4 regions of the Thauera aminoaromatica genome follow, and region 4 is predicted to be linked to each of the others. Evidence: predicted binding sites of a transcription regulator. Region 4 holds the regulator's gene; each other region holds the start of a gene.
The links. Region 4 encodes FNR, which switches genes on or off when oxygen is low (the NO sensors DNR and NnrR bind a similar motif). Its sites were predicted from a motif close to TTGANCTAGNTCAA; they were not measured.
Positions count from the first base shown of each region.

Region 1: a site for FNR is predicted at 5,641-5,654, ahead of TMZ1T_RS09370 (hemerythrin domain-containing protein). Genes of this name have one in related genera too.
Region 2: a site for FNR is predicted at 6,296-6,309, ahead of TMZ1T_RS07385 (bifunctional acetate--CoA ligase family protein/GNAT family N-acetyltransferase). Genes of this name have one in related genera too.
Region 3: a site for FNR is predicted at 6,779-6,792, ahead of napF (ferredoxin-type protein NapF). Genes of this name have one in related genera too.

Region 1 covers NC_011662.2:2,131,179-2,138,999, reverse strand. The annotation lists gene TMZ1T_RS09380 (DUF748 domain-containing protein) at 290-4,090, opposite strand; gene TMZ1T_RS09375 (MFS transporter) at 4,260-5,528, opposite strand; gene TMZ1T_RS09370 (hemerythrin domain-containing protein) at 5,711-6,169, shown strand; gene TMZ1T_RS09365 (DUF2249 domain-containing protein) at 6,166-6,384, shown strand; gene TMZ1T_RS09360 (hypothetical protein) at 6,381-7,679, shown strand; tRNA gene TMZ1T_RS09355 (tRNA-Pro) at 7,751-7,821, shown strand, end outside.
Region 2 covers NC_011662.2:1,673,761-1,681,581, forward strand. The annotation lists gene tkt (transketolase) at 1-490, opposite strand, end outside; gene TMZ1T_RS07370 (phosphoribulokinase) at 924-1,799, opposite strand; gene TMZ1T_RS07375 (inositol monophosphatase family protein) at 1,870-2,679, opposite strand; gene TMZ1T_RS07380 (16S rRNA (uracil(1498)-N(3))-methyltransferase) at 2,806-3,546, shown strand; gene TMZ1T_RS07385 (bifunctional acetate--CoA ligase family protein/GNAT family N-acetyltransferase) at 3,574-6,234, opposite strand; gene TMZ1T_RS07390 (2Fe-2S iron-sulfur cluster-binding protein) at 6,408-7,505, opposite strand; gene paaD (1,2-phenylacetyl-CoA epoxidase subunit PaaD) at 7,525-7,821, opposite strand, start outside.
Region 3 covers NC_011662.2:4,402,698-4,410,518, forward strand. The annotation lists gene ccmA (cytochrome c biogenesis heme-transporting ATPase CcmA) at 1-281, opposite strand, end outside; gene TMZ1T_RS19400 (NapC/NirT family cytochrome c) at 400-1,020, opposite strand; gene TMZ1T_RS19405 (nitrate reductase cytochrome c-type subunit) at 1,044-1,496, opposite strand; gene napH (quinol dehydrogenase ferredoxin subunit NapH) at 1,493-2,428, opposite strand; gene napG (ferredoxin-type protein NapG) at 2,425-3,324, opposite strand; gene napA (nitrate reductase catalytic subunit NapA) at 3,387-5,933, opposite strand; gene TMZ1T_RS19425 (chaperone NapD) at 5,935-6,189, opposite strand; gene napF (ferredoxin-type protein NapF) at 6,186-6,722, opposite strand; gene narL (two-component system response regulator NarL) at 6,848-7,492, opposite strand; gene TMZ1T_RS19440 (histidine kinase) at 7,489-7,821, opposite strand, start outside.
Region 4 covers NC_011662.2:1,414,332-1,422,152, forward strand. The annotation lists gene ccoG (cytochrome c oxidase accessory protein CcoG) at 57-1,490, shown strand; gene TMZ1T_RS06285 (FixH family protein) at 1,492-2,001, shown strand; gene TMZ1T_RS20500 (DUF3149 domain-containing protein) at 2,026-2,175, shown strand; gene TMZ1T_RS06290 (universal stress protein) at 2,258-2,701, opposite strand; gene TMZ1T_RS06295 (MBL fold metallo-hydrolase RNA specificity domain-containing protein) at 2,837-4,246, shown strand; gene TMZ1T_RS06300 (Crp/Fnr family transcriptional regulator) at 4,288-4,971, opposite strand; gene TMZ1T_RS06305 (SirB2 family protein) at 5,054-5,434, shown strand; gene fnr (fumarate/nitrate reduction transcriptional regulator Fnr) at 5,471-6,211, opposite strand; gene hemN (oxygen-independent coproporphyrinogen III oxidase) at 6,352-7,743, shown strand; gene TMZ1T_RS06320 (sulfite exporter TauE/SafE family protein) at 7,815-7,821, shown strand, end outside.

The sequences.
Region 1 (7,821 bases), 720 kb from region 4:
CGTCACTGCGTCAATGCCCGCATCGCGACTTGCGTCGCTCCTACGGCATCGTGACTTGCGTCGCTCCTACGGCATCGTGACTTGCGTCGCTCCTGCGGCGTCGTGACTGCGGCGTCGTGACTTGCGTCGCTCCTACGAAAACGTCGCGCGGGGAGAAAGCATCGAGCGTGGAAAAGACATCGCACGCATGGAGGAAACGGCACGCGCGTGGAAAACCTCCGCGTCGGGAAGGCGTCACGCCTGGACACCCTCCCGTAGGAGCGACGCAAGTCGCGATTTCCACGGCCGATCAGCGTAGCGAGAACTGCACCTCGCCGCCCTCGCCGAGCGCCTCCACCTTCGGCTCGAGCACGAAGACGCGCTCGCCGGGCACGCCCCCCTCGCCCGCCAGCCAATCCCGCACGACCTGCGCACGTGCGCGCGCCAGAGCCAGCAAGTCGTCGTCACCGACCTTCGCGTTGGCGCGCATCAGCGCCTCCATCACCGGCACAGGAATGTCCTTGACCATGCCGACCAGGTTGCGCTCCTTCTTGAAGTCGGCGGCACGGTAGGCTTTCTTCAGCAGCTCGGCGTACTCCGCCTCCCCCACCTCGACCTCCTCGATCGAAGGCGCGGCCTGACCCTTGGCGATCATCGCCTTGAGCTTCTGCGCGCGCACCGCGTTGGTCAGCGCCGCCTGGCGCAGGCCGTCGAGGTCGGAGGCGGGGTCGGCACGGCCGACGATGTCCAGGCGCAAGGTGGGGCGATCGACCAGCGCCTGCGCGAGCGTCTTCAGCCTGCCCTGCTCCGCCTCGCCCAGGGTGGCCGTGCCCGCGGCGAGGTCGAGCTGCGAGAGCTCCTCGCCGCCGCCGAGCGCCGAGCCGAGCAGCGCAAAGGGCGAGGTGATCGCCTTGCCGATCAGGTTGAACAGCATCTTCATCACCAGGCCGAACACGCTGAACTGCGGATCGTCGAGCGTGCCGCTCACCGGCAGGTTGAGGTCGATCTCGCCGCGGCTGTTCTTGAGCAGCGACACCGCCAGCTGCACCGGAAGGTTCACCGCATCCGGGCTGTCCACCGCGTCACCGAAGGTGAGCTGGTCGAGGAAAATGCGGTTGGTCGCGGTGAGCTGGCGGTCGATGATCTTGTAGTTGAGCTCCGCCGACAGCTTGCCCTTGGCGATGCCGTAGCCGACGTACTTGCCGGAGTAGCTCGACAGCCCGGTGAGCTCGAAATCCTTCACCGAGGCGAGGATGTCGAGGTGGGCATCCTGGCGGAAGGGGTTGAGCTCGCCGGTGATCGACAGCGGCGCGCTCTTGTCCACCTTGCCGACGATCTCCACCCTGGCGAGCTTGTCCGAACTCGTGGAGAAGCCGGTGATGGTGCCGGCGAGCCCGGTCAGGTTGGCGTCGTAGTTGGGGCGGACGAAGCGGTCGCTGAAGGCGACGTTGCCGCGCTTGAGCTCGATGCGGTCGATGCGCACCGGCGGGGGCGGCGGGCCTGGGGGCGCGATCGGGGCAGTACGCTGGCCGTCGGCGGCCGCCCCACCCTGCATCTCGCCCTGCTCGACCTCCTTCGTGTGCGCGACGGCAGCCGCCGGCTTCGCGGCCGCTTCGGACTCACCCTTGACGCCGCCGATCTCGCGCAGGTTCAGGCGGCCCTGGCTGTCGAGGATCAGGCGGGTGTAGAAATCGTCGAGCGCGATGCGCTTGACGCCGAGCGAGAGGGGCTCAAGGCGCGCGTCGATACCGCCGATCGCGAGCGTGCGCCAGCGCAGGAAGTCGGTCGCGTTCAAGCGATCGACCGAGGCGAAGTTCGCCACCCCGACGTCGCCGCTGAAGCTCGCGAGCAGCTTGCCGCGGCGGTCGGTGTCGAGCTTGAGCCGGCCCTTGGTGGTGAGGTTGCCGCGCGAGATCGCGATCTTGGTCTGCTCGAGCACGTAGGGCTGCAGCGGCAGCAGGTCGACGTTGCGTAGATCGAGGGCGAGATCGGCCTTGAGCGGCGCGATCGTCAGCGGCCCCGAGGCCGCCACCTTGCCGCGCTTGTTCAGCATGGAGTCGAGCTTGAACTGGATGGCGTCGCCCTTCGCGGTGGAGAAGCCGTCGAGCTCGAAGTCGATGCCCTCGAGCGTGGTGAGCACCGGCCGCGCCACGCTGCGATCGTCCAGCCGCACCGAGGCGCCGCGCAGCGCGAACTTGTCCACCGCGATCACCCAGTCGGGCTCGGCCTTGTCCTTGGCCGCCGGCGCGGAAGCTGCCCCCTTCGCCGGCGGCGGCACGAGCGCCCTAACGAGGTCGAACTCGCCATCCTTGGTGCGCACGGCGGAGACCGCCGCCCCCTGGAGCGCCACCCCGCCGATGCGCACGCTGCGCCCGGCGAGGTCGACCGTGGCGCTGCGCACGTCGAGCGCCGGCAGGCTCAGCGCCGGCGTCTTCGCATCCTTCAGCAGCAGCGCGAAATCGCGCAGTGCGAGCGCCTCGGCGCTGACCTGCACCGCCGGCGCGCCGTCCTTGCCGAGCGTCATGCGGTATTGCGCACCGCCGCTGAGACTGCCCTCGCCGATCGAGGCGCCGGGCATCGCCGCCGCCAGGTAGGGCGCATAGCGCGGCAGGCGGATCGACTCGAACTGCAGGCTGCCCGAGTACTCGAAGGGCGCCAGGCGCAGCACGTCCTCGTGGGTGAATTTCTCGCCGGCATCGGTGACGTAATCGAGGCGGATCTCGGCCGGCAGCTCGCCCTCGGTGGCGAGATCGCGCATGTCGAGGTTGATCGCCTCGATGCGCGCGCGGAAGGGCTCGGCCAGGCCGCGGTCCTCGAAGCGCACTACCCCGTCGCGGATGCGCGTGAGCGCGAGCAGGAAATCCGCTCCGGCCGGGGTTGCGTCGCGGGCATCGGCCACCGTCTTGCCGTCCGCCGGGGCGGCCGGCGTGGTGACGCCTGCGTCTGCCTGGGCTGCACCCGCGGCAGGTCCGGAAGCCGCCTTCTGCGCGACCTGCGCGGCGGCCTTGCCCCCTTTCGCAGCCTTGCCCTTTGCCTTCCTGGCGCCTTCGGCGGCCGGAGGCGATATCAGCCCGAGCACGTTGAGCCCGCCGTCCTTCAGCCGCACCAGGTCGAGCTCCGGACGTGCCAGGCGCAGCCGGGTGAAGTGCCAGCGCCCGATCATCGGCTGCACGTCGGCGAATTCGAGCTCCACCTCGTCCGCGGTCGCGACCGGCGCGCCCTCGCGATCCTGCAGCACCAGCTTGTGAACCTGCAGCGGACCGCGCAGGGAGAGCACCGGCGCACCCTCCACCGTCTGGCTGAACGAGAGCTCGAGATTGGTCGTCAGCAGCGCCGAAGGAAGGCGGAAGCGCGGCTCGATCGGCAGGTAGGCGATCCAGGGCGTGAGGTCGAACTCCTTCAGCGAGACGTCGAGGATGGTTTCTTGCGATTCGGCGAAGGGCTTGGTGCGCGCATTGAGCAGCAGCGCGTCGCCGTTGAGCTTGGCCGAGAGCGAGGGTTGCACGAAGACATCCACCCGCACCGGCAGGTTGGAGACGAAGGGCACGCCGACGCCCAGTTCGGAGAGCTCGTGGGTGATGCCGCGCACGCGGTCGTCGACGCGCACAAGGCCGTCGCTGATGCGGATGTTGCCGATCGAGAACAGCGTCGGCGGCGTGTCCTCGGCGGGTTCCTCGCCACCGAGCGCGGCGATGCGCTCGAGCACGTCCGTCCAGTTGTGGCGACCCTCGGCTTCGAGCGCGACATGGACGCGCGGCTTGTCGAGGGCGAGCTCGTGCAGCACGATGCCCTTGCGCAGCAGCGACTCGAGCTCGAGGTTGGCGCGCAGCGATTCGAAGCCGAGCGCCTCGGCGCTACCATCGGCCTCCATGATGCGCAGTCCGCCCACCTCGGCAGTAAGGCGGAAGGGGTTGATCAGCACGCGCTCGACGACGACCTCGCGCCCGAGCGTCTCGCCGAGCAGCTTCTGCGCGTAGTGCCGCGCCACCGGCGGCACGGCGAGATAAGCGGCGGCCGAGAGCGCGAGCAGGATCGCGACCGTCCACAACGTCCGACGCAGCCCCTTGCGCCGAGGCGGCTGCACGGTCGAGTCGGTCGTGGGTTCAGACATGGGAAACTCCATCAGGATGAATTCGTCGCCGGAACTGCCCGGACATCATGCGGCGGGAGCCCGCCTGGCATGCGCCGGAGCCCGGCCGGGCGTTATTTTGCGCCGCTTTGTGGCGCTCGGGTAAGGAAGCTGTGCACACGCAACACGGTGAGACGGTCCATGCGGGCATTCAAGCCTCGCCCTTGGACGGCCTCGCCGCCGGGCGTCCGAGCAGCGGCAGATAGGCGAGCGCCTGCAGCGCGAGCAAGGCTCCGAAGCCCCAGGCCAGCGCGCGCGCAAGCTCCACACCCATGCCTCGCATGAGATCGAGGCCGATGCCGAAGCCCCACTGCACGCAGAAGGCGCCGGCGAACGCCATCAGGTTGAGCGCGGTGCTGACGCGGCCGAACAGCGCGGGCGGAAAGGCGCGCGCCGCCGACAGGTAGATCTGCGAGTTGGCCGCGGTGAGCAGGCCGAATGCGGTCCATAGCGGGAGCACCGGCAGGTCGGACCACAGGATCAGCGCCTGCACCAACAGCATCATGCCGTAGCCCGCGCGCAGCAGGCCGAGCGGCTGGACTCCGGCTCGCGCCAGGCGCACGCCGAACACGCCCACCGCGAGCTGTCCGGCGAGGTTGCCGAGGTTGAGGGCCACCAGTACCGTCGCCGCACCGGCGATGTCGAAGCCGTTCACGTTCATCACCCACGGCACCACCCACAGGCTCTGCAGCGCCATGAAGCCGCCGACGAAGAACACCGAGGCCGCCGCATGGCGCAGGAAGGCGGGCGCGGCGAAGATGCCCGCCACGACGCGCAGCGCGGCCGCCAGCGAGGCCTCGCTACGCGCAGCTGGCGAATCGGGCAGCGCGCGCAGCGCCAGCACCGCGGCAAACAGGGACACCGCGGCGATGATCCAGAACGCCCCGCGCCAGCCCAGCACCGGCAGCACCGCCGCGAGCGGCACGCTGGCGGTGAGCGCGCCGAGCGAGCCCGAGGCCATGATGAAACCGATCATCGAACTCTGGCGCTCGGGCGGATACCACAGCGTGAACCCCTTCAGCGCCGCCATCAGGCAAGCCGACACCCCCAGGCCCACCATGGCGCGTGCGCCCGCGAGCGCACCGAGCGAGTCGGCCATGGCGAACAGCGCGCTGCCGAGCGCCGCGAGCAACAGCAGCGCGGCCTCCACCCGCCGCGGACCGAAGCGGTCGAGCGCGATCCCGACCGGAATCTGCGCCGCGCCGAAGGCGAGGAAATACGCGCTGGTCAGCAGGCCCAGGCTGGCCGCCGACAGGCCGAGCTCGTCGGTGAGCCGCGGCGAGATCACCGCGTTGACCGTGCGCAGCAGGTAGGACAGGTAATAGCCGAGCGCGAACGGCACGAACACCCGTACCCAGCCGCTCGTCGAGCCGCCCTTGCAGCCGTTCTCCGCCCCGCCCGACCGCCTCGTCCGGACCACCCGCGTCCCCTGCGAAAAAGCGCGCATTGTGCCTGCAAGCGCCGTGCCGCCCAAGCGATGCGGACTTTGATGCACGGCAAACAGTTGTCAATCCAACGCAGTCGGAATGCCCTTGACCTGCATCAATGCCGTTTGTCGCCCCCTGCGGAGAATTCGATACACCCGCCAGAGAGGAGACTCCGATGAATACCATTTCCGAACTCATGACCCACGACCACCGCGACTGCGACGGCATCTTCGCCCGCGCCGAGGAGCTCGCCTCCGACGGCGACTGGGCCGACGCTGCCGAAGCGCTGAAGAAGTTCGCGGACGCGCTCAACGCCCACTTCGACGCCGAGGAGAGCACCCTCTTTCCCGCCTTCGAGCAGGCGACGGGCATGACGCAAGGTCCCACCATGGTGATGCGCCATGAACACCAGAACATGCGCGACACCCTGGCCGCCCTGCAGTACGCCCTCGACAAGCAGGACGCCGACGACTTCGCCGGCGAGGCCGAGACGCTGCTGATCATGATGCAGCAGCACAACATGAAAGAAGAGAGCGTGATCTACCCGATGCTCGACAGCCGCCTGCCCGGCGACGAGCAGGAGCGCCTGTCGGCCTCGGTCGGCAAGCACCTCGGCGAGGCCCGCGCAGCATGAGCGGACGTGTCGTCGATGCCCGCGGCCTCGAGCCGCCCGAGCCCTTCGAGCGTGCCATGGAGGGCCTGATGGCCCTCGGCAAGGACGAGGAAATGCTGCTCATCCTCGACCGCATGCCGCACCCGCTGCTACGCATCCTCGATCGCGACGGCTACCGCCACGCCGAGGCCTTCCGCGACGACGGCGCGGTCGAGATCCGGATCCGCCAGCGATGATGGGGCCGGGCCTCTCCTACGACGACACGCCGCCGTTCTCGGCACCGATCCGCTTCTTCCTCACCGCCCCGCTGTTCGGCGTGGCGGCGGGGCTGACGCTGATCTTTGGCGGCGAGATCCTCGTCTCGCGGTGGACGCCCGGCGCACTCGCCATCACGCACCTCTTCGCCGCCGGCTTCATGTTGCAGGTGATGCTCGGCGCGTTGCTGCAGGTCATGCCGGTGGTGGCGGGCGCGAGCATGCCCGCGCCGCTGCGCATCGCCGGCATCACTCACCTGGCGATGGCGCTCGGCGCCGCGGGGCTCGCCTTCGGACTGGGTGCCGGCGCACCCGGCGTCCTGCTCGGCGGCGCCGTGCTGCTCGTGGGCGGACTCTTCGTGTTCCTCTCCGCCGCCGCGCTGGGCCTCAGCCGCGGCGCACGCACGGGCAACAACACCCGCACCCCGCGCGATCTGCGCATGGCCTTCGCCGGCCTCGTCGTCACCGCGGTCCTCGGCTTCAGCCTGGTGCTCGTGCTCACGCGCGGCGTCGCCCTGCCGGTGCCGCTGCCGACCGTGGTGAACCTGCACGCCGGCTGGGGCTGGATGGGCTGGGCCGCAGTGCTGCTCGCCGCCGCGAGCTGGGTCGTGGTACCGATGTTCCAGATCACCGCTGCCTACCCGCAGCGCTTCACCACGCTGTGGGCACCGGCGGTCACCGCCACCCTCGTGTTGTGGACCCTCGCCGAGTATCTCGCAATCGATGCCGCGCGCTTCATCGCCATCCTCGCACTCGGGCTGCTCGGCGCCGGCTACGCGGGCACCACGCTGTACCTGCAGGCACACTCGCGGCGCAGCAAGCCCGACACGCCCTTCCTCGCCTTCCGCGAGGCTATGTACTCGGCGCTCGCCGGCGTCCTGGTGCTGGCGATCTCGCTGTGGTCCGACGCCGACTGCTGGCCGATCCTCGCCGGCGTGCTGATCCTGCACGGCGGTTTCGGCGGCACCATCACCGCGATGCTCTACAAGATCGTGCCCTTCCTCGCCTGGCTGCACCTCACCCAGGCCGGGCTGAAGGCACCGAACATGAAGAAGCTGCTGCCCGACACCCCGATCCGCCGCCAGCTGCGCGTGCGCACCACGAGTCTCGCCACGCTCTGCGTCGCGGTCTTCGTGCCGGTGCTCGCCCCGCTCGCCGGCGTCGTGCTGGCGGTCGAGTTCGGTTGGCTCTTCGCCAACCTGCTGCGTGTGGTGCGCGCCCGCCGCGATGCAGCGAAAAACGCCGGGCCGCGCCCCGGAAGCCACGCCAGCGCGTGATTCCGGTTTTTTTTGCGACGCGCGAATTTTGTTTGACGAACGAAAAAGGCATCTGTATAGTTCGCGGCTCTCGGGGTGTAGCGCAGTCCGGTAGCGCGCTTGCTTTGGGAGCAAGATGTCGGGGGTTCGAATCCCTCCACCC
Region 2 (7,821 bases), 260 kb from region 4:
CGTCGCCGAGGAAGACATAGGTGTGGTGGTCGACCACCTCGTGGCCGGGGCGGTTGAACTCGGCGGCGAGGATCTTCTCGGCGAGCGCCATGCCGACGGCGTTGGTGATGCCCTGGCCGAGCGGACCGGTGGTGGTCTCGATGCCGGGGGCGTAGCCGTATTCGGGGTGGCCGGGGGTCTTGCTGTGGAGCTGGCGGAAACGCTTGAGCTCCTCGATCGGCAGGTCGTAGCCGGTGAGGTGCAGCAGCGCGTAGATCAGCATCGAGCCGTGGCCGTTGGAGAGCACGAAGCGGTCGCGGTCGGCCCACTTGGGGTTGGCCGGATTGTGGCGCAGGTGGTGGCGCCACAGCACCTCGGCGATCTCGGCCATGCCCATCGGCGCGCCGGGATGGCCGGAGTTGGCCTGCTGCACCGCGTCCATCGCGAGGGCGCGGATGGCGCCGGTGATGGGGTTGAAGACCGGGGGCTGGACGTTGCGGGTCGACTGCATGCTGTTTTCGGGCCGGAGGCCGCCATCGGGAAAGTTCGGAATTATCCCTTAAAAGACCCCGGGGATGCCAATGCTGCGTTGCGGCAATCTCGCTACGGGCGAGGGCGACGCGGCGGGTGCGGCTGCGAAGCGGTCACGGGACCTGGGTGGTGCGCGCCGCCTGCACTCGCGGCCCCTCGCTGCGCTCGAGGCTGCCCTCGGCGGAGGACGCCGCGGGGGCGGCGACGCAAACTCGTCGCTGCGCTCCTCAAACATGCGTCGCCTTGCTTCCCCCGCGACGCCCTCCACCTCGGCGCTCCTGAAGTTGGCGCGCATCACCCCGGCCCCGCGACCTTGCGTGTGTGCGGCTGAGGGCGGGGGGCGTGGTCGCGTCGGAACGGGGGAGCGGTTGCGGGGAGGCCCGATCTGGAGGTCTCGTCGGGGCGTTCGCGCCTCACACCCACTGGCGGCGGCGTTCCATCAGCTTCCAGATCAGCGGGGTGAGGATCAGCTGCATGGCGAGGTCGAGCTTGCCGCCGGGGATCACGATGGTGTTGGCGCGGCTCATGAAGGCGTCGTGGATCATGCGCAGCAGGTAGGGGAAGTCGACTCCGCGCGGGTCCTTGAAGCGGATCACCACCATGGACTCGTCCTGGGTGGGCACGTCGCGCGCGATGAAGGGGTTGGAGGTGTCGACCACCGGCACGCGCTGGAAGTTGATGTGGGTGCGGGCGAACTGCGGGACGATGTAGTGCACATAGTCGTGCATGCGGCGCAGGATGGTGTCCTGCACGGCCTCGGCGGTGTAGCCGCGCAGCTTGGTGTCGCGGTGCAGCTTCTGGATCCACTCGAGGTTGATGATGGGCACGACGCCGATCAGCAGGTCGACGTGGCTGGCGATGTCGGCCTCGTCGGTGACGAGTGCGCCGTGCAGGCCCTCGTAGAACAGGCAGTCGGTGCCGACCGGGAGATCTTCCCACTCGGTGAAGGTGCCGAGCGGCAGGTTCCAGCGCATCGCCTCGGCTTCGTTGTGGATGTAGTAGCGGCGGCGGCCGGTGGCGGCCTCGCCGTAGGCGCGGAAGAGGCTCTCGAGCTCGGAGAGCAGGTTGGCCTCGGGGCCGAAGTGGCTGATCCCGCGCAGGCCCGCACGCTCGGCTTCCTCGATCAGCGTCTTCATCTCGGCGCGGGTGTGGCGGTGGAAGCTGTCGCCCTCGACGATGGCGGCGTTGACGTTCTCGCGGTGGAAGATCGCTTCGAAGGTGTGCTTGACCGTGGTGGTGCCGGCGCCGGACGAGCCGGTGACGGCGATGATCGGGTGCTTCATGGACATGATGGGTTCCGCCGCTGGCGAGTCGGTTTCGACACGGATTCTGCACCGCAATAAAGCGCGGTGCGAGCCATCAGGAGCGCGCCTTGACCCAGGCCGACCATTCGGCGAACAGCGCCGGGCTGGTGGCGGCGATGACGCCGCGCTTGATCGCCGGGCCGGACATCAGCACGCCGCCGTCGAGCGCCTCGGCGATGCCGCCGGCTTCGGCGAGGATCAGGCGGCCGGCGGCGTAGTCCCACAGCATCTGCCCGCCGTGCAGGTAGACGTCGAGCCGGCCGGCGGCGACAAAGCACCATTCGAGGGCGCTGGAGCCGAAGTTGCGCTGCGAGTAGTAGGGCGGACGCACCGCGAGCTCGTCGCCGAGGTGGTGGCTGATGCGCTTGAAGTCCACCCCGGCGACGGCGTCGCGCAACTCGGTGGCGCCTGCGCGCAGCGGCAGCTCGGTGCCGTTGAGGAAGGCGCCGGCGCCGCGGGCGGCGTAGAAGGATTCGTCGGTGATCGGGTTGTACACCACGCCGATCACCGGCTCGTGGTCGATCAGATAGGCGATCGACACCGCGAACAGGGGGATGCCGTTGGCGAAGTTGGTGGTGCCGTCGATCGGGTCGATGCACCACAGGCCGCGCGCGCCTTCCTTCCACAGCGCGGCCTGCTCGGCCGCGGTCATCTCCTCGCCGAGCACGGCGCCGGGCAGGAAGGCGGGCAGGGCCTCGCTGAAGCGCTGCTGCGAGGCCATGTCGGCCTCGGTGAACAGCGAACCGTCGGCCTTGCGGTTGCGCGCGGACTTCAGGTAGCGCGGAAGGATCTCGGCGCGCGCGATGTCGCGCACCATCGATTCGAGGGCGCGGGCACGGGCGAGGCGGTGGGCGGCGGTGGGCATGGCGGGCTCCTTGCCGGCGGGCGGCGGGAGAGGGGCGGCGGGAGAGGGGCGGCGGGAGAGGGGCTGGGGGAGAGGGGCTGGGGGAGAGGGGCTGGGGGCGAGGGGAGCTGGGCCTATAATCTTACGATGATTTCACGATTCCACTTTCCGGATCGCCTGCCTGCGGGCGGCGAGGTGGCGCTCCCCGAGGCGCTCGCCCACCATGCGCTGCGGGTGTTGCGCCTGCGCGATGGCGAGGCGGTGGTGCTGTTCGACGGCAGCGGCGGAGAGGTCGATGCGCGCCTGGCCGTGCGCGGCAAGGCGGTGTTCGCTCGGCTCGGCGAGGCGCGTGCGGTCGAACGCGAGTCGCCCTTGCGCATCGTGCTGGTGCAGGCGCTGGCCTCGGGCGACAAGATGGACTGGGTGGTGCAGAAGGCGGTGGAGCTCGGCGTGCATGCGATCCAGCCGGTGCAGGCCGAGCGCTCGGTGCTGCGTCTGGCGGCCGAGCGTGCCGACAAGCGCGTCGCGCACTGGCAGCAGGTCGCGATCGCGGCCTGCGAGCAGTGCGGGCGCAACCGCGTCCCCGAGATCCGCCCCCTGCAGCCGCTCGCACACTGGCTGGGCGCGCATCGCGCTGCGCCCGGCTACGTGCTTGCGCCCGGCTACGTGCTTGCGCCCGGCGGGGCCAAGGGCTTTGCCGACGAACCCGAGCCGAAGGACGAGGTGCACCTGCTGGTCGGGCCGGAGGGTGGCTGGAGCGAGGGCGAGATGGCGGCCTTCGACGCCGCCGGTTGCCGGCGCGTGCGGCTCGGGCCGCGCGTGCTGCGCACCGAGACCGCGGGCCTCGCCGCCGTGGCGGCGCTGCAGGCGCGCTGGGGCGATTATTGAGCGGCCGTCTGCGCCGCTGCGGACGCGCTACTTGCCATGCAGCACCTTCACCACCCGGCGCAACGCGCTCTCTTCCGGGTGGGGCTGCACGAGGAAGCCGAGGCCGTGCATCAGGCGCAGCATCTTGGCGTTCTTGCCCAGCACGTCGCCGAAGATGTTGCGATAGCCCTTGCCGCGCGCGACCTCGATGAGGGCACCCATGAGGCGGCGGCCCAGTCCGTGGCGTTGCCAGTCGTCGGCCACGACCAGGGCGAACTCGACCGATTCGCCGTCGGCGGCGAGGGAATAGCGGGCGCTGCCCACCATGTGCTCGGCGCCGGCGTCGTCGATGGTGGTGGCGATCAGCGCCATCTCGCGGTCGTAGTCGATCTGCGTGAAGCGCGCGACCAGCGCCGGGCTGAGCTCCTGCAGCTCTTCCATGAAGCGCATGAAGCGGGTCTCGGCGCTCAGTCCGTCGAAGAAGCCCAGCACCAGGTTGGCATCCTCCGGGCGCACCGGACGCGTACGCACGGCACGACCGTCGCCGACCTTCCAGTCCTGGACGAGGTGCAGCGGATAGGGGTGGATCGCCATGTGCGCGTAGCGGTCGCTGCCGGCGGGAAGGCCCTGGTCGATGACGACGCGGGCATCGGCCGCGATGGCGCCGTCGCCGTCGATGAACAAGGGGTCGATCGCGAGCTCGCGCACCCAGGGCAGCTCGCACACGAGGTCGGACACCGACACCAGCACCTGCTCGATGGCGGCGCGGTTGAGCGCGCCGCCCTGGCTGCGCGGGCCCTGTGCGGCCGCCGGGATGGCCGAGTCGATGAGGTCGCGGGCCAGCACGGGGTTCAGCGGTGGCAGCGCGAAGGTGCGCGGCGCGGAGGCGTCCTGCGCGCCGAGGCTGATCACCGGACCGAAGATCGCGTCGCGATGCACCTGGATGCGGAAGGCGCGCGCCTGCGGCCGGTACAGATAGGGCTCTATCGACACGCCGTTGATCTGCACCTCGGGGTGGCGCAGGCGCACCGCGTCGACGATGTCGTGGAAGGCGCTCCACACCGACTCGGCGGTGTTGAGGTTGAGGCGCACGCCGCCGGATTCGGACTTGCTCGCCAGCTCGGGAGCGTCGACCTTCATCGCCACCGGAAAACCCGCCTGCTCGGCGACGAACAATGCCTCGGTGGCGTCGCGGGCGACGGTGGTGTGCGTGACCGGGATGCCGAAGCTGCGCAGCAGCGCCTTGGACTCCATCGCCGAGAGGATATGGCGACGCTGGTTGAGCAGGGTCTCGATCAGCACGCGCGCACCACCCGTGCGGCGGTAGGCGGCGGCGCTGCCGCCGCCGGCGGTCTGCAGCAGCAGGGTCTGGTTGTGGTGGAAGCGCGAGATGTTGTGGAACAGCTCGATCGCCGCCTCGGGCGAACTGAACACCGGCAGCCCGGCCCGGGCGAGCAGCGCGCGCGCCTCGGCGACCTGGCCGCCGCCCATCCAGCAGCAGCACAGCTGGAGCCGCACCTGGGCGGCGAGGTCGATGATGTCCTGCGCCACCTCGACCGGATCGACGAGCGCGTGCGGCGACAGGATCACCAGCACGTTGGAAACCGCGGCGTCCTCGGAGAGGGCGAGGATGGCGTCGCGGTACAGCTGCGCGCTGGCGTCGCCGCCGAGGTCGAGCGGGTTGTGGGAGTGCCGCTCGCGTCCGCCGAGGCGCTCGAGCGTGGCGACCGTCGGCGAGCCCAGCCCGACGAGTCCGGTGCCGAGGTCCTTGGCGCGGTCGGCGGCGAGATCGGCCGGGCCGCTGCCGTTGGAGACGATGGCGAGGCTGTCCTCGCGCGGTCGAAAGCCGCAGGACAAGGCCTTGGCGGCGAAGAAGAGCTGGTCGATGTTCTGCACCCGCACCACGCCGGCGCGGCGCATCGCCGCGTCGAAGACCACGTCGGCGAGGCCGGCGTTGTCCGCGTCGGCGGCGTTGTTGTCGCTGCGACCGTGGCGGCCGGCCTTGAGCAGGATGATCGGCTTGACGCGCGCGGCCGAGCGCAGTGCGCTCATGAACTGGCGGGCGTTGCGGATGTGATCGACGTGCAGCAGGATGTAGCGCGTCTGCGTGTCGTGGATCAGGTACTCCAGCGTTTCCCCGTAGTCGATGTCCACCGTGCCGCCGAGCGAGATGACCGAAGAGAAGCCGACGTCGTTGGTCAACGCCCAGTCGAGCACGACCGAGCACATCGCGCCCGACTGCGAGATCAGGGCGATCTCGCCGGGCTTGACGGCGATGCGGGTGAGCGCGGCATTGATCCCGCTGCCGGGGCGTGCGATGCCCAGGCTGCCGGGCCCGATCAGGCGCAGCCGGGTCTCGCGCGCGGTCTCGACGATGCGGCGCTCGAGTGCGTTCCCGCTGGCGCTGATGATGACCGCGTTGCGTACGCCGCTGCGCCCGCACTGTGCGGTGACGCTGTGCAGCATGCGTGCGGGGGTGGCGATGATGGCGAGATCGACCGGTCGGCCGATGTCCTCGACCGAGCGGTGGCAGGGATGGTCCTGGATGCTGCCGTACTTCGGGTTGACCGCGTACAGGGTGCCGCGATAGCCGCCTTCGACCAGGTTGCGGAAGATGACGCGGCCGACGGACCCGGGTGCGTCGGACGCGCCGATGACGGCGATCGAGGACGGTTCGAAGGCGGTGCTGAGAGCGTGGGAGCCGGCCATGATCTTCGCGCTGGAAAGTGGATGAGGTCTAAAGGGATAGCAGGCCGCCGCCCTTTCGGCGTTGACCTGCGTCAGGGGCGCGCGGCCGCGTCTCCGTCCGCGAAGGAAAACGGCCGTCGAGACGGCCGTCGGAAGCTGCTGCGCGCGCGGACGCCGTCGGCCCGCAGATCGTGTCAGCGCTCGTCGAAGCTGATCTTGAGGCGCTTGGTGGTGGCGCGCGCCTGGCAGCTCAGCACGTAGCCCTGCGCGACTTCGTCGGCCTCGAGGGTGAAGTTCTTGTCCATCACGACTTCGCCCTCCGTCACCTTGGCGCGGCAGGTGCAGCACACGCCGGCCTTGCACGAGAAAGGGAGGTCGAGGCCGGCATTGAGGCCGGCGTCGAGCAGGTGCTCGTCGGGGCCGATCGCGATCTCGTGCTCCTTGCCGTCGAGCACCAGGACCATGGTGATGTCCTTGGTCGCGGCCGCGACGGCCTCGGCGGTGCTCGAGGCGCCGACCGGGTGGGCGCCGGCGGGCAGGTTGGCGGTGAAGCGCTCGGTGCGGATACGGTCGGCGGGCACGCCGGCCTCGACCAGCGCGGTCTCGGTGGCGGTGATCATCTCGTCGGGGCCGCAGATGAAGACCTCGTCCATGCTGCCTACCGGCAGCAGGGCGTCGATGATCGCGCGCACCTTGGGACCGTCGATGCGCCCCTGCAGCAGGTCCACTTCCTGGGCCTGGCGCGACAGCACGTGGATCATGGTCAGGCGGTCGCGGTAGCGGTCCTTGAGGTCCTGCAGGTCCTCGTTGAACATCACCGTGGACATGCGACGGTTGCCGTAGATCAGCGTGAACTTCGAGTCCGGCTGTTCTTCCAGCGTGCTCGCGGCGATCGACAGGATCGGGGTGATGCCCGAGCCGGCGGCGAAGCCGACGCGGTGGATGGCGCGCTTCTTCTTGACCACGAAGCGGCCGTCGGGCGGCATCACCTGCAGGGTGTCGCCGGCCTTGATGGCGCGCGTGGCCCAGTTCGAGAACAGGCCGCCTTCCACCGGGCGGATGCCGATCTCGAGCTCGCCCTCGCGTGCCAGGCGGCTGCGCGGGCTGCTGATCGAGTAGTTGCGGCGCACGTCCTGGCCATCGATGGTGGCGCGCAGGGTGAGGAACTGGCCCGGCTCGAAGGCGAAGCGCTCGCGCTCGGCCTCGGGGATGGCGAAGGTGATCGCCACCGCGCCGGCGGCCTCGGGGCTCACGCGCTTGATGGCGAGTTCTTGGAAACGGGGGGCTGACATGGCGTCTGGGCTCCGGCTCTTAATAGGGTTTGAAATAGTCGAAGGGCTCCTGGCAGTCGAGGCACTTGTACAGCGCCTTGCAGGCCGTGGAGCCGAACTCGGAGGTGACGACGGTGTGGGTGGAGCCGCACTGCGGACAGGCGACCGCCGCGGTCGGTTGCCGGCGCACGAACTTCAGCACGCTGACCTCGGCGCCGCCGCTGCTGCCGCAGGTGCGGTGGGGCGGGGCGATGCCGTAGGCGCGCAGCTTTTCCTTGGCCTCGTCGCTCATCCAGTCGGTGGTCCAGGCCGGCGCGAGCTGGGTGATCACCCGCGC
Region 3 (7,821 bases), 1.5 Mb from region 4:
TTCTCCAGCGGGCTGAGGAGGTCATTGAGCGCGGCGGCGTGGCCGAGGTAGAGCAGGTCGCCGTGGAAGGCCTCGCGCGCGCGCCGGATCGACTCGCCGCGCCAGCGGATCTCGCCGGCCTCGGGCAGCGCCAGCCCGGTGACCAGGCGCAGCAGGCTGGTCTTGCCGACCCCGTTGGGCCCGGCGACGCGCAGCAGGCCACCCGCCTGGAGGCGGAAGGCGAGGTCGCGGAACAGCAGGCGATCGCCTTTCAGGCAGGCGAGACTTTCGACTTCGAGCATGGGGACGGATTGGAACACAGGCGGCCCGGGATGCGCCATCCCGGCACACACCGGAAAGGCGCGCCCCGCGGCGCACCGCTCGATGCGGCGCAGCGCGGGGCGGGGGCTGCGGCGCAGCTCAGTCCTTCTTCGCGGGCGGGTGCATCACCTCGGGAGCGACGCCTTCGCGCGGCGCGCCGATGTGCTGGTCGACCGGCGGCAGCGAGTGCGCGATGCCCTTGTGGCAGTCGATGCAGGTCTTGCCCTCGGCGAAGCCGGCCTGGTGCATCTGGTTGGAGCGACGGCCCTGCACCGAGTAGTCGAAATACTCGTAGTTGTGGCAGTTGCGGCACTCCTGCGAGTTGTTCGCCTTCATGCGGTTCCACTCGTTCTGCGCCAGGCGCAGGCGCTCGGCGGCGAACTTCTCCGGCGTGTCGATGGTGCCCATCACCTTGCCGTAGAGCTCGCGCGAGGCCTTGATCTTGCGGATCATCTTCGGGCCCCACTCCTTGGGCACGTGGCAGTCCGGGCAGGTCGCGCGCACCCCGGTGCGGTTCTGGTAGTGGATGGTGTTGCGATACTCCTTGAAGACGTTCTGCTCCATCTCATGACAGGAAATGCAGAACTTCTCCGTGTTGGTCATCTCCAGGGCCCAGTTGAAGCCCCCCCAGAACACCACGCCCGCGGCGACGAGCAGGACGATGGCGCCCCAGCCCGCACCGCGGATGCGCTGCATCAGGCTCTTGTTGTTGTCGGTCATGTCGATCCCCGTGTGTCGATTCTTCAGCGCAGGCCTTCCGCGCGCTGGAACTTGTTGCCGACCAGCGGCTTGGCGTCGGTCTGGGGCACATGGCACTGCATGCAGAAATAGCGGCGCGGCGAGATGTTCGACAGTTCGCCGCCGTCACGATCCTTGAAGTGGGTCAGGCTGACCTTGGTGGCGCCCGACTCCTTGTAGCGGCTCCAGGCGTGGCAGTCCATGCACTTGTTGAAGTTGATCGTGACCTCGTAGCCCTCCACCTTGTGCGGGATCAGCGGCGGTTGCTGCACGTAGTCGCGCTCGATCGGCGCCTGGTCGGGAATCGGCTTGTAGTTGCCGACCTGCAGCTCCTGCTCGGCCACGTCGGCGCCGCGAATGCTCTTCACCGCCTGCGCCATCGCCGCGGGCGGCACCATGGCACCGAAGCCGACAGCGGCGACGAGCGCGAGCACCAGATTTCGGGTTTGTTTGTTCATGACTCGCTCCTGTTGAATCGGGTCGTAATGCGGAAAACGTCCTTGCCGCACACATCCACGCAGCGTCCGCAGGTGGTGCAGTCGGCATCCAGAATGAGGGGGTGGTCCTGGCCTACGCCCTTGAGCGCGGGCCGGATGACCTGGGGCTCGGGGCAGACGGCGAAGCAGTCCATGCAGTCGTTGCACGCGCTGCGCTTGGCGGCCGAGACCTTGACGACGGCGGCGCGTCCGAGCAGGGCGTAGAAGGCGCCTTGCGGGCACAGGTGGCCACACCAGCCGCGCGGGGCGATGAGCAGGTCGTAGAAGAAGATGCCGCCGACGATGCCCCAGGCCAGTCCGAAACCGAAGATCAGGCCGCGGTGGAACATCGACACCGGATTCACCCACTCCCACGCCAGCGAGCCGGTCGCCGCCGCGATGACCAGCACGAAGCCGAGCAGCCAGTAGCGCGTGCTGCCCGACGGCACCTTGCCACCCTTGAGGCCCAGCCGCCGGCGCAACCAGGCGGCGGCGTCGGTGACGAGGTTGACCGGACACACCCACGAGCAGAACAGCCGCCCACCGAAGAGCAGATAGAAGGCGAGCACGATGCCGGCGCCGAGCAGCGCCTCCCGGTAGGGCCAGTGCCCGGCGGCGAGCTGCTGCACGACCAGGAAGGGGTCGGTGAGCGGCAGCACGCCGAGGGTGAGGCTGGACGACAGGTTGCCCTTGACGATCCACCACCCCAGCCATGGCCCGACGAGGAAGAGTGCGAGGATGCCGAGCTGCGACGCGCGCCGCAGCAGCAGCCACTTGTGCGCGCGCAGCCAGCCCTTCGCCTCCACCGCCTCGCGCCCGGGACGTGCGACCACGCCGCGCATCGCGGCGCCGCGCACGCTGGTGGGCGGGACCTTGCGTTCCGGCACGCCGCCGGCGCCGAGTCGCGCGCTCATGGCTTCCACCCCGAGTCGAGACCACCGCCCGCCGGCTTCGCGGGAACGTAATCCGGCACCTGCGCGGGCGCCTGGACCGGCCCTTGCCCGGGTTCGACCCGAGTGTCACCGTAGGCCTTGCCTTCGAGGCCGCGCACCGGCAGCTCGACCTGGTCGCCGATGAGCGACTTGCCGGCGGCCTCCTTCTCTTCCCAGCCACGCAGGTAGTGTTCGGCCTTCGAGCCTTGCGCCAGCTTGATCGGCAACACCTTGATCGCCGCCTCGCCGGGCAGCACGCAGGCCTTCTCGCACTTGCCGCAGCCGGTGCAGTGCTCGGAATGCACGGTCGGCAGCAGCATCGCGTGACGGTCGGAGCGCGGGTTGTGCATGCGCTCGAGAGTGATCGCCTGGTCGATGACCGGGCACACCCGGTAGCACACGTCACAGCGCAGGCCGAGGAAGTTGAGGCAGTTCTCCTGGTCGATCAGGACCGCCAGCCCCATCTTCGCCTTGGTGATATCGACCAGCGCACGGTCGAGCGCGCCGGTCGGACAGGCCACCACGCAGGGGATGTCCTCGCACATCTCGCAGGGAATGTCGCGCGCCTCGAAGTACGGCGTGCCCGTCGCCACCCCGTCGCCGAACTCGGCCAGCTTCAGGGTCTTGTAGGGACAGTCGCGCACGCACAGGCCGCAGCGCACGCAGGCCGCGAGAAAAGCGTCTTCGGGGAGAGCGCCGGGCGGACGGATGGCCGTCGCCGGCAACGCCGACGCCTGCTTCGCGTACATCCCGGCACCGAGCGCGAGCAGACCCGCACCGCCGGCGACGCCCGCCGCATCCTTTAGGAAGCGGCGGCGCGAAGCCGGAGCGACGGGTTCAACGCGTCCGGTCGATTGCACCTTGTCGTTCATCAGCATCGCGAGCCCCGCCCTCCGCGCGTCCCCCCGGTCGGCGGGGGCCGGACTCGCGCCTCCTCTCATCAGACCTTAAGGACCTTCACCGCGCATTTCTTGTAGTCGGTCTCCTTCGAGATCGGGCAGGTGGCGTCGAGCGTGAGCTTGTTCACCAGCCGGCCTTCGTCGAAGAAGGGCACGAAGATGAGCCCGACCGGCGGCTTGTTGCGGCCGCGGGTCTCCAGGCGGGCGACGATCTCGCCGCGCCGCGACACCACCTTGACCGCCATTCCGCGCTGCAGGCCGCGCTTCTGCGCGTCCTCGGGGTGCATGAAGATCTGTGCCTCGGGCACCGAGCGGTGCAGCTCGGGCACGCGCCGGGTCATCGAGCCGGTGTGCCAGTGCTCCAGCACGCGGCCGGTACACAGCCACATGTCGAACTCGGCGTCGGGCATCTCGGGCGGATCCTGGTAGGGCAGCGCGAACACGACCGCCTTGTTGTCCTTGTGGCCGTAGAACTTCACGCCCTCGCCCGCCTTCACGTACGGGTCATAGCCCTCGCGGAAGCGCCACAGGGTCTCCTTGTTGTCCACCACCGGCCAGCGCAGGCCGCGCGCCTTGTGGTAGACGTCGAAGTCGGCGAGGTCGTGGGCGTGGCCGCGACCGAAGGCGGCGTACTCCTCGAACAAGCCCTTCTGCAGGTAGAAGCCGAGCTCCTTCGACTCGTCGTTCATGTAGCCCGGAATCGCATGCCCGTTGGCCTTCTCGACGTCGGCGAGCGGGAACTTGTTCACCTGGCCGTTGGCGTAGAGCACGTCGTACAGGGTCTTGCCGCGGTACTCGGGCTTCTTGGCGACGAGCTCCTCCGGCCACACTTCCTCGACCTTGAAGCGCTTGGCGAACTGGATGTACTGCCACAGGTCGGACTTGGCCTCGCCCGGCGCCGACACCTGCTGGCGCCAGAACTGGGTGCGGCGCTCGGCGTTGCCGAAGGCGCCTTCCTTCTCGGCCCACATCGCGCACGGCAGGATCAGGTCGGCCGACAGCGCGGAGACGGTCGGATAGACGTCGGACACCACCACGAAGGCCTCCGGGTTGCGCCAGCCCGGGTAGATCTCGTCATTGACGTTGGGGCCCGCCTGCATGTTGTTGGTGGTCGTGGTCCAGTAGCACTTGAGCTTGCCGTCCTTGAGCGCGCGGCTCTGCGCCACCGCATGCAGACCGATCTTGGGCGGGATCGTGCCCTCGGGCAGCTTCCACAATTCCTCGGTGAGCGCGCGGTGCATCGGGTTGGTGACCACCATGTCGGCCGGCAGGCGGTGGGCGAAGGTGCCGACCTCGCGCGCGGTGCCGCAGGCCGAGGGCTGACCGGTGAGCGAGAACGGGCTGTTGCCGGGCTCCGAGATCTTGCCCACGAGCAGGTGGACGTTGTAGATCATGTTGTTCACCCAGGTGCCGCGGGTGTGCTGGTTGAAGCCCATGGTCCAGAACGACACCACCTTGCGGTTCGGGTCGGCATACTGCTCGGCCATCTTGACCAGGCGATCCTCCGGCACGCCCGAAAGCTTCGACACCTTCTCGGCGGTGTACTCCGAGACGAACCTGGCGAACTCGTCGAAGCTGATGTCCTTGGCCGCGCCGGTGTCGCCCTTGGGCTTGCCCTCGGCACCCGGGTAGCCGTTGCTCGTGGCCTTGGCTTCCAGCACATGGTTCGGGCGCAGGCCGAAACCGATGTCGGTCTCGCCGATCTTGAACTTGACGTTGCGCTCGACGAAGGCCTTGTTCACCTTGCCGTTCTGGATGATGTAGTTGCAGATGTAGTTGAGGATCGCCAGGTCGGTCTGCGGCACGAAGATCATCGGGTTGTCGGCGAGCTCGTAGGAACGATGCTCGAAGGTCGACAGCACGTGCACCTGGCAGCCTTGCTTGGACAGGCGGCGGTCGGTGATGCGGCTCCACAGGATGGGGTGCATCTCCGCCATGTTCGAGCCCCACAGCACGAAGGTGTCGGCGTTCTCGATGTCGTCGTAACAGCCCATCGGCTCGTCGATGCCGAAGGTGCGCATGAAGCCGGCCACCGCCGACGCCATGCAGTGGCGCGCGTTGGGATCGAGGTTGTTGGTGCGGAAGCCGGCCTTCATCAGCTTCGAGGCGGCATAGCCCTCCCACACCGTCCACTGGCCCGAGCCGAACATGGCGACGGAGTCGGGGCCGTGCTCCTTGATCGCCTTCTTCCACTTCTGCTCCATGATGTCGAAGGCCTGCTCCCACGAGATCGGCGTGAACTCGCCGTTCTTGTCGAACTGGCCGTTCTTCATGCGCAGCAGCGGCTTGGTAAGGCGGTCCTCGCCGTACATGATCTTGGACAGGAAGTAGCCCTTGATGCAGTTCAGGCCGCGGTTGACCGGCGAGTCCGGATCACCCTGGGTGGCGACCACGCGCCCGTCCTGCACGCCCACCAGCACCGAGCAGCCGGTGCCGCAGAAGCGGCAGGCCGCCTTGTCCCAGCGCACCTTGGTGCCGCCCGCGCCGGGCTGCTGCGCCTCGGCGACGACCGGGATCCCGATGCCGGCGGTGGCGGCCGCCGCGGCGATCGCGTTGTTCTTGATGAATTCGCGTCGATTCATGCTCATGTCAGACCTCCGTCAATTCCAGACCTTCATCGGTGTATTCGTAGGCGATCGTCAGCCCCTGCACCTTGGGCAGCAGGTTCACCGCCAGGATCGAGTCGGTCACCGACCAGCCCGCGCCGTCCTCGATGGTGATGACGATGTTGCCCTTCTCGGCGGACTGCCCGTGCAACTCGACCCCGGGCACCTTCTTCAGGCCCTCGACGATCTCGGGGAAATCCGCGGGAAAGGCCCGCACGACCAGACTTGCAATATTCATGTTGCGCTCTCCGTAGGGAGGGGATTGCGCACGCGCGTGTCGATCGCACGCGTCGGGCACGGGCCGATGCAGGCGCCGCAGGCGGTGCACGCGGCGGCGTCGAGTTCGGGATGGGCGACGCCCCCGAGGCGGGGACGGAAGCGGATGGCGCCCTCGGGGCAGGCCTCGCCGCACACGCGGCATTCGACGCCGCGCGCCGCCAGGCAGGCTGCGCCGATCACGGCGACACGATCCCAGGGCGCAGCGGACGCGTCCTCGCGCCAAAGCGCGCGAGGTTCGCAGGCGGCGACGCAATCGCCGCAGAAGCTGCATTCGCCGCGGCTGAAATCGACCCCGGGGAAGCCGCCGTCCATGCGCACCAGGATGGTGGTGGGACAGGCCTCGATACAACGCTCGCAGCGCGTGCAACGCGCGACGAAGTCGTCCTCCTCCAGCGCCCAGGGCGGGCGGAGTGCGGGCTCGACTGCGCGCGTGCGTCCGAAGAGGAAGTTCCGGCGGGAACTCGCCGCGCGCGGAGATGCGGAGGAAGCCAAGGACGATCCAGCAAATTTCGCAGCCGCCATTACAGCCCAGTAGCAGCAGTCAATTATTGACCTGAGTCAACCTGCGAACTCATCTCAATACAGCCGGGCTTGCCGCGCGCCCCCTTCCCCGCCGCTCAGGCCCGCAGATGCTCCACCGCCCACACCGCGGCCTCGACGCGCGAGCGCAGCTCGAGCTTGCGCAGGATGTGCTTGACGTGGACCTTCACCGTACCCTCCGCGATGTCGAGCTCGCGCCCGATCTGCTTGTTGGGGAGCCCGGCGGCGATCTTCTCGAGGATGCGCAGCTCCTGCTCGGTGAGCCCGGCGGCGCCCGCCGATTGTGGCCGCGACTCGCCGCGCAACGCGGCGGCGAGGAGGTGGTTGAGCTGCGGGGGGATCACCACCCGCCCGGCGGCCACGGCCTGCAGCGCCTCGAGCATGGCCTCGGGCTCCATGTCCTTGAGCAGGTAGCCCTCGGCGCCGCCGCGCAAGGCGGCCACCACATCCTCGCCGGAGTCCGACACGGTGACCATCACCACGCGCGCCTCGCTGCGCGCCGCGCGCAGGCCGCGCAGCATGTCGAGCCCGTCGCCGTCGCGCATGTTGAGGTCGAGCAGGACCAGGTCGGGGCGCAGCTCGCGCGCGAGCACGAGCCCTTCTGCGCCACTGGCGGCCTCGCCGACGAGGACGAAGGCTGGAATCGTGCGCAGCAGCTGCACCAGTCCGCGTCGGAACAGCGGGTGGTCGTCCACGATCAGCACGCGACAGCTCTCGTTCATGTCTCCGTTTCCTTCTTCGCATCACCCTGCGCCATCGCCGCCATGCTCGCGTTGGCGGATCGGAAGCGCACGCACACCCGGGTACCGCTCGGCAGCGCCGGCCCGATGTCGATTTCCCCGCCCATGCTGCGCGCGCGCTCGCGCATGATCGCCAGCCCGTGGTGGTTGCGGGCATCCGCCGGCGGCGCGCCGATGCCGCAGCCGTCGTCGCGCACCTCCAGCAGCACCTCGCCATCCGCGCCGCCACGCAGCGCCACCCAGGCATGGCGTGCCGAAGCGTGGCGCACCATGTTCGACAAGGCCTCGCGCACGATCTGCAGCACATGCAC
Region 4 (7,821 bases):
GGCCCTCCCGGGGTTCTCGATAACAACAAGAACAAGAATTCATCGGTAACAAGGCCATGAAAAGCGCATCCCCCGAGCCGCAGAAGGCGGCAAGACCCTCCAACCCCGAGTCCTCCCAGGACACGCTCTACGCGGCACGCAAGAAGCTCTACGTGCGCTCCGTCACCGGCCTGTTCGCCAACTGGCGGTGGGCGTTGGTGTGGATCACCCAGATCTTGTTCTACGGTCTGCCCTGGCTGAGCTGGAACGACCGCCAGGCCGTGCTTTTCCATCTGACCGAACGCAAGTTCTACATCTTCGGCTGGGTCTTCTGGCCGCAGGACGTGTTCTTTCTCGCGATCCTGTTGATCATCTCGGCCTACGCCCTGTTCTTCTTCACCGCGATCGCGGGCCGCCTGTGGTGCGGATATGCCTGCCCGCAGACGGTGTATACCGAGATCTTCATGTGGATCGAGGAGAAGATCGAGGGCGACCATACCCGCCGCCAGAAGCTCGACCGCGCGCCGATGAGCTCCGGCAAGGCGTTGCGCCGCGCCGTCAAGTTCCTCGTCTGGGGCATCGTCGCGCTGTGGACCGGCTTCACCTTCGTGGCCTATTTCTCCCCGCTCGACGAATTGCTGGCCTCCTTCAACGGCCTCACCTTCGGGCCCTGGGAAACGTTCTGGATCCTGTTCTACGCCGGCTTCACCTACCTCTTCGCCGGCGTGCTGCGCGAGCAGGTGTGCAAGTACATGTGCCCGTACGCGCGCTTCCAGGCGGTGATGTTCGACCCCGACACCCTGGTGATCACCTACGACGAGGCACGTGGCGAGCCGCGCGGAACGCGCAAGAAGGGCATCGATCCGCGCTCCGTGTCCAAGGGCGACTGCATCGACTGCGGCATCTGCGTGCAGGTTTGCCCGACCGGGATCGACATCCGCGATGGCCTGCAGTACGAATGCATCGGCTGTGCCGCCTGCATCGACGCCTGCGACCAGGTCATGGACAAGATGAACTACCCGCGCGGCCTGATCCGCTACTCGACCGAGAACGCGATGAAGCGCAATTGGGGCTCCAAGGAGATCCTCGCGCACGTGTTCCGGCCGCGCACGCTGATCTACGGCACCATCCTGGCCGCGATCTGCGCTGCCTTCGTGTGGGGCCTGGCTGCGCGCGAACCGCTGCGCGTCGACGTGCTGCGCGACCGCTCCTCGCTCGGACAGGAGATCGAGGGTGGCCTGATCGAGAACGTGTACCAGCTCCAGGTCATGAACATGACCGAGTCGCCGCGTGCGTTCAGCATCGGCGTCTCCGGCCTGAACGGAATCCGCATCAAGGGTCCGCAGCGGGTCGAGGTCGCGCCGGCCGGCGTGCAGTCGGTCACCGTACAGGTGCACGTCCCCTACGACGAAGGCAAGCCGGGGGCCAACACGATTTTCTTCGACGTCGCTGCGGAGGATGATCCCGCCTTGACGCTCAAGGAAGAGTCCACTTTCCTGGTACCGCGCTGACATGCGAAGCAAGAAGCCCGAAGCCCCGGTCGAGCCCTGGTACCGCCAGGGCTGGCCCTGGTTCCTCATCGCCCTGCCCGCGACCGCGGTGGTCGCCGGCATCGCCACCCTGGTGATCGCCGCGAAGACCTTCGACGGCATGGTGGTCGACGACTACTACAAGGAAGGCCAGGCGATCGTGCAGACCCTCGGCCGCGTCGAGCACGCCCGCGAGCTCGGCTTGCGCGCCGCCTTGCGCATCCGCAGCGACTCGATCCACGTGGAGCTGACGGCTACCGCGCCGGGCAGCCTGCCCGACAGCATCCGCCTGACCGTCGCCCACCCCACGCGGAGTGGCCTCGACCAGGAGCTGCTCGTCCGCGGGCGCTCCGGTGTGTATGAGGCCACGCTCGCACCGCTGAGCACCGGTCGCTGGTTGTTCGTGATACAAGACGAGGCCCGAAGCTGGAGAATGGACGGGTCCGCTTACCTCCCTGCAGAGATGGAGATCCGGATGGATCCGAATGTCTGAGTTTCTTGCAAAGGGAGAAGCACCATGGCCTGGGAATTGTTGTTCAAGAGCGATATCGGTCTGCTGAGCGTCTTCACCATCGTCTTCATTCTGGTGATGGCCGTCTACCTTTACCGCTTCGCCCGCCGCCATATGGCGGAGGACGAGCAGAAGGCCCGTAGCGCCCGCTCATGAGCGATCCGCACCGCGGATGAAAACGGCCCGCACGAGCGGGCCGCATGCTTTGGGGGGGCCGCGCGCGGGGCCGATGCCGGTGTCAGCGGTAGACCAGAACCGGCGTCTTGCTGTGGGTCAGCACCTTTTGCGTCTCGGAGCCGAGCAGCAGGCCTGCGATGCCGCGACGGCCGTGCGAGGCCATGAAGATGAGGTCGCAGCCATGGCGGTCGGCGGCGTCGATGATCGCCTCGTAGGGCACCTCATTGACCGCGGTGTCGCTGTCGCAGGCCACGCCCGCCGCTTCCGCCGCACCGCGCGCCTTTGAAAGGATCGCCTCGGCTTCGGATGCAGCCGATTTCGCGAACTGCTCGGGCGTGGTCGGATCGATCAGCGCGCCCTCGCCGTAGATCGGCATCGGGAAGTCCGGCTGCGAATAGAAGAAGGTGATGCGCGCGCCGGTCTCCTTCGCGAAGGAGACGGCACGGGCGACCGTGCTGTCCGAGAGTGCCGAGCCGTCGGTCGGTACCAGGATGTGCTTGAACATGACGTACGCTCCCTGTGGTGTGTCGTGCTTCGATTATAGCGAGCGGATGGGGTCCGCCATGATTGATCATGATCAAGCCGTCGAGCGATCACGAAGGGCACAGTGGGAACCCCTGAAAGATCGGCGAGGCCAGCGATGATGCTCACCTTCCTTGGCGCTGCGGGCGAGGTCACCGGCTCCTGCCTGCGGGTCGATCACGAGCGCGGTGCATTTCTGGTGGATTGCGGCCTTTTCCAGGGCGGGCGCGAAGCCGACCGCAAGAACCGCGACGCCCTCGATTTCGAGCTGCGCGACATCGATTTCGTGCTCCTCACCCACGCCCATCTCGATCACTCCGGCCTGCTGCCGCGCCTCGTGGCACTGGGATATCGAGGGCGCATCTTCGCCACCACGGCCACTGTCGATCTGCTCGGCGTGATGTTGATGGATTCCGCCCATATCCAGGAGAAGGAGGCCGAGTGGGCGCTGCGCGACACGCGCTCGCGCAAGATGGCACGCCGGGCGGAGGTGGCCCCGCTCTACACCGTGGAGCAGGCGCGTACCAGTCTGGGCCGTTTCGTCCCCACCGACTACGACGACTGGATCGAGCCCGGCCCGGGCGTGCGCTGCCGCTTCCGTGACGCCGGGCACATCCTCGGTTCGGCGATCCTCGAGATCGACGTCGGCGAGCGCGGCCACACCCGCCGGCTGGTCGCCTCGGGCGACATTGGCCAGCCGATGCGCCCGGTGCTGCGGGACCCGGTGCGGATCGCCCGGGCCGACTACCTGTGCGTCGAGTCGACCTACGGCAACCGCGCCCACCGCTCCTTCGCCGCCACCTGCGACGAGCTCGCGCTCGCCTTGCGGCGCACGCTCGAGGTCGATGGCGGCAACGTGATCATCCCGGCGTTCGCGGTCGGGCGTACCCAGGAAGTGCTGTTCGTGCTCGCCGACCTGGTGCGCGCCGGACGCATCGCCCGGCTCGACGTCGTGGTCGACTCGCCGATGGCCTCTGCGGTCACCGCGCTCACCGTGCGCCACACCGCCCTCTGGGACGATGAGACGCGTGCGCTCTACGCCTGGGCCGAGGCCAACTCGGGACGCTTCCGTGTGCGGTTCGTGCAGGACGTCGAGGAATCGAAGGCGCTCAATGCGGTGCCGGGCGGGCTGGTCGTGATCTCGGCAAGCGGCATGTGCGATGCCGGTCGGATCAAGCACCACCTGCGCCACAACCTCGGCCGGCGCGAGTGCGCAGTGGTCATCGCAGGCTTCCAGGCTGCCGGCACGCTCGGCCGCCGGCTGGTCGACGGTGCGCACCAGGTCACCCTGTTCGGCGAACGTATCCCGGTGCGTGCGCGCATCCATACCATCGGCGGGCTCTCCGCCCACGCCGACCAGCCCGCACTCCTCGACTGGCTGCGCGGCTTCGGCGAGGCGCCGCGGCGCACCTTCGTGGCGCACGGCGAGCCGGCCGCCTCCGCCACCTTCGTCGAGGCGGTCGAGCGCGAACTGGGCTGGAGCAGGGTCGAGGCGGCGCGGCCCGGCGTGCCGGTCGTGCTCGAGTGAGCGTCCGCGCGCAAGCGGACCGGGAGGGCGGCGAGGGCCGCTCAGGCGTTGTAGCGCGACAGCCGTACCGGATCGTGCAGACTCACGCGCTTGCCCTGCACGGTGATCAGGCCGGCGTCGCTGAGGTCGTGGAAGATGCGCGACAGGGTCTCGGGCGTCAGGTTGAGGCGCGAGGCGATCACCTGCTTGCTCGTCGGCAGCGCGATCTCGCAGGGTGCGTCGTTGTCGGCCACCTGCAGCAGGTAGCCGATCACGCGCTGGGTGCTCGAGCGCAAGGAGTAGGTCTCCACGTCCTGGATCAGCCCGTGCAGGCGGATCGCCATGCCGGCGAGCAGCTTGCGCGCGAAGGTGGAGTCCTGGTCGATGAGTTCGCTCACCACCGCCTGGCCGACGTGCACCAGCACGGTCTCGCTCAGGGCCTCGGCGAAGACCGGGTAGGGGTGGTTCATGAACATCACGGCCTCGCCGAAGCTCTGCATCGGGCCGATGATCTCGACCACCTTCTCGGTGCCTTGCGAGGACGAGAAGGCGAGCTTGACCTGGCCGGAGACCACGAAGTAAAAGCCGTGCGGCAGGTCGCCGCGCTGGAACAGCACTTCGCCGCGGGCGACCTGGCGCTCGCGGGTGTAGCGCGCGACCAGCTGGATGTCCGCCTCCGACAGTTCGCTGAACAGCGGGATGCGGCGCAGCAGGGAGGGGATGTCGAGCGGGGTCGTGTTGGGCATCTGGAACTCTCCGTCTGGGGACGCAATTTCAATTCGGCCGGTTGTCGAGCGGCGCCCTGACCGGCTTTCGTTAGGATCGTGGATGTACTACCTGATCAAGAACCTGCATGTGACCTGCGTCGTGCTGAGCGCCGCCGGCTTCCTGCTGCGCGGCACCTGGATGCTCACCGGCAACGCCCTGCTGCAGCACCGCCTGACGCGGCTCCTGCCGCACCTCGTCGACAGCACGCTGCTGCTGTCTGCGATCACGCTGGCGGTAATGATCGGGCAATACCCCTTCAGCGCCGGCTGGGTCACGGCGAAGGTGATCGGCCTGCTCGCCTACATCCTGCTCGGCACGTTGGCGCTCAAGCGCGGACGTACCCGTGGCGTGCGGCTCGCCGCCTTCGCCGGCGCGATCCTGGTCTATGCGTGGATCGTGTCGGTGGCGCTGAGCAAGAACGTCGCCGGCTACCTCGCCTGAGCCGTCGAGCCCCGGGTCGTCCCGGCCACGGCGTGCTCAGCGCGCGCCGTGCTGGTGCTGGATCAGGCGCTTGAGGCCGGCGAGGTCGAGCAGGTGTACGTGCTTCTGCTGCACCGCGATCAGCCCGTCCTCCTGGAAGCGCGAGAAGGCGCGCGACACCGTCTCGAGCTTGAGTCCGAGGTAGGAGCCGATCTCCTCGCGCGTCATGCGCAGGTTGAACTCGCTCGGCGAGAAACCGCGCGCCGTGAAGCGCTGCGACATGTTCAGCAGGAAGGCGGCCAGGCGCTCTTCGGCGCGCATCGAGCCGAGCAGCATCATCACGCCGTGATCGCGCACGATCTCGCGGCTCATGACCTTGTGGAACTGAAGTTGCAAGCCCTCGATCTCATGCGACATCTGCTCGAGCTTGTCGTAGGCGATCACGCACACCTCGCTGTCCTCGAGCGCCACCGCGTTGCAGCTGTGGGCCTCGGTGCTGATGCCGTCGAGACCGAGGATCTCGCCGGTCATCTGGAAGCCGGTCACCTGTTCGCGACCGTCCTCGAGCAGCACGTCGGTCTTGAACGAGCCCGCGCGGATCGCGTAGATCGCCTCGAAAGAGTCACCGGCGCGGTAGAGATTGTGCTGGCGCTTGACCTTGCGGCGCGCGCCCACCAGTTCGTCGAGCCGGCTCAGCTCACGATCGGACATTCCGAAGGGGAGGCACAACTCGACGAGGTTGCACTGCGAACAGGCCGATTTGAGCCCATCCACGGTAATTGGCACGCTAGCCCTCATCTGCACGATAATCCTGCTTTCCTGACATTAGAGACGCCTGCGCTGGAGTGGCGGGATTGCTAATCACACCCGTTGACCCAAGTCAACCAACATTACGGAGGCTTCTGCCATTGTTCGGCAGACAGCCCGCCAGCAAGATCATGAAAAGCCAGACCGACCTCATCTTCGACCCGCAACTGATCCGCAAATTCGACATCAACGGGCCGCGCTACACGTCCTATCCCACGGCGGACCGCTTCGTCGAAGCCTTCAATGCAGAGGCGCTGCGGGCCTGGCTGGCCAAGCGGGCGGTGGGCGGCGTAAGCAAACCGCTCTCATTATACTTCCACATCCCCTTCTGCAACACGATCTGCTACTACTGCGCCTGCAACAAGATCATTACCAAGGATCATGGGCGCTCGGCCAAGTACCTGAAATATCTCGCGAAAGAAATCGAGATGCAGGCCGCTTGCCTGGAGGGGAGCCGCCAGGTCACCCAGCTCCACCTCGGCGGGGGCACGCCGACCTTTTTGTCGCACGACGAGATGCGCGAGCTCATGGCGGCGGTGCGCGAGCACTTCACGCTGGTGCCCAACGGCGAATACTCGATCGAGGTCGACCCGCGCAAGGTCGATTTCGACACCGTGAAGCTGCTCGCCGAGCTCGGCTTCAACCGCATGAGCGTGGGCGTGCAGGATTTCGCCGAGGACGTGCAGCAGGCGGTCAATCGTATCCAGAGCTTCGACGAGACCAAGCTGGTCATCGACGCCGCGCGCGCCAACGGCTTCAAATCGGTGAGCATGGACCTGATCTACGGCCTGCCCCGGCAGAACCCGACCAGCTTCGACCGCACGCTCGACCAGGTGCTGGAGATCTCGCCCGACCGCATCTCGCTGTACAGCTACGCTCACCTGCCGGGCCTGTTCAAGCCGCAGCGCCGCATCAACAGCGGCGACATGCCCACGGCCGACACCAAGCTCGCGCTACTGCAGCTCGGCATCCGCCGGCTCACCGAGGCGGGCTACGTGTATATCGGCATGGACCACTTCGCCAAGCCCGACGACGAGCTCACCATCGCCCAGCGCCAGGGCCGCCTGCACCGCAACTTCCAGGGCTATTCCACCCACGCCGAATGCGACCTGCTCGCCTTCGGGGTGTCGGCGATCGGCAAGATCGGTCCGGTGTACGCGCAGAACGTGAAGACGCTCGACGAGTACTACGACGCGCTCGACCGCGACGAGCTGCCGGTGCTGCGCGGCATCGAGCTCACCGCCGACGACCTGCTGCGGCGCGCGATCATCCAGGCGCTGATGTGCCACTTCGAGCTCTCGATGCAGTCGATCGAGATCGCCTACCTGGTCAACTTCCGCGAGTACTTCGCCGAGGAACTCGCCGATCTGCAGGAAATGGAGAAGGCCGGGCTGGTCAAGATCGACGGCGACTGGATCAGCGTGCAGCCCGGCGGCCGCCTGCTGGTGCGCGGCATCGCGATGGTGTTCGACCGCTACCTGCGCGCCGACCGCGAGCGCCAGCGCTACTCGCGGGTGATCTGAACGCCGCACGGATTGCGCACCGCAGCGTAGAATGAGGGCCTCGCATTTCCCGCGGGGCCCTTTTCTTCTTCATGCCCG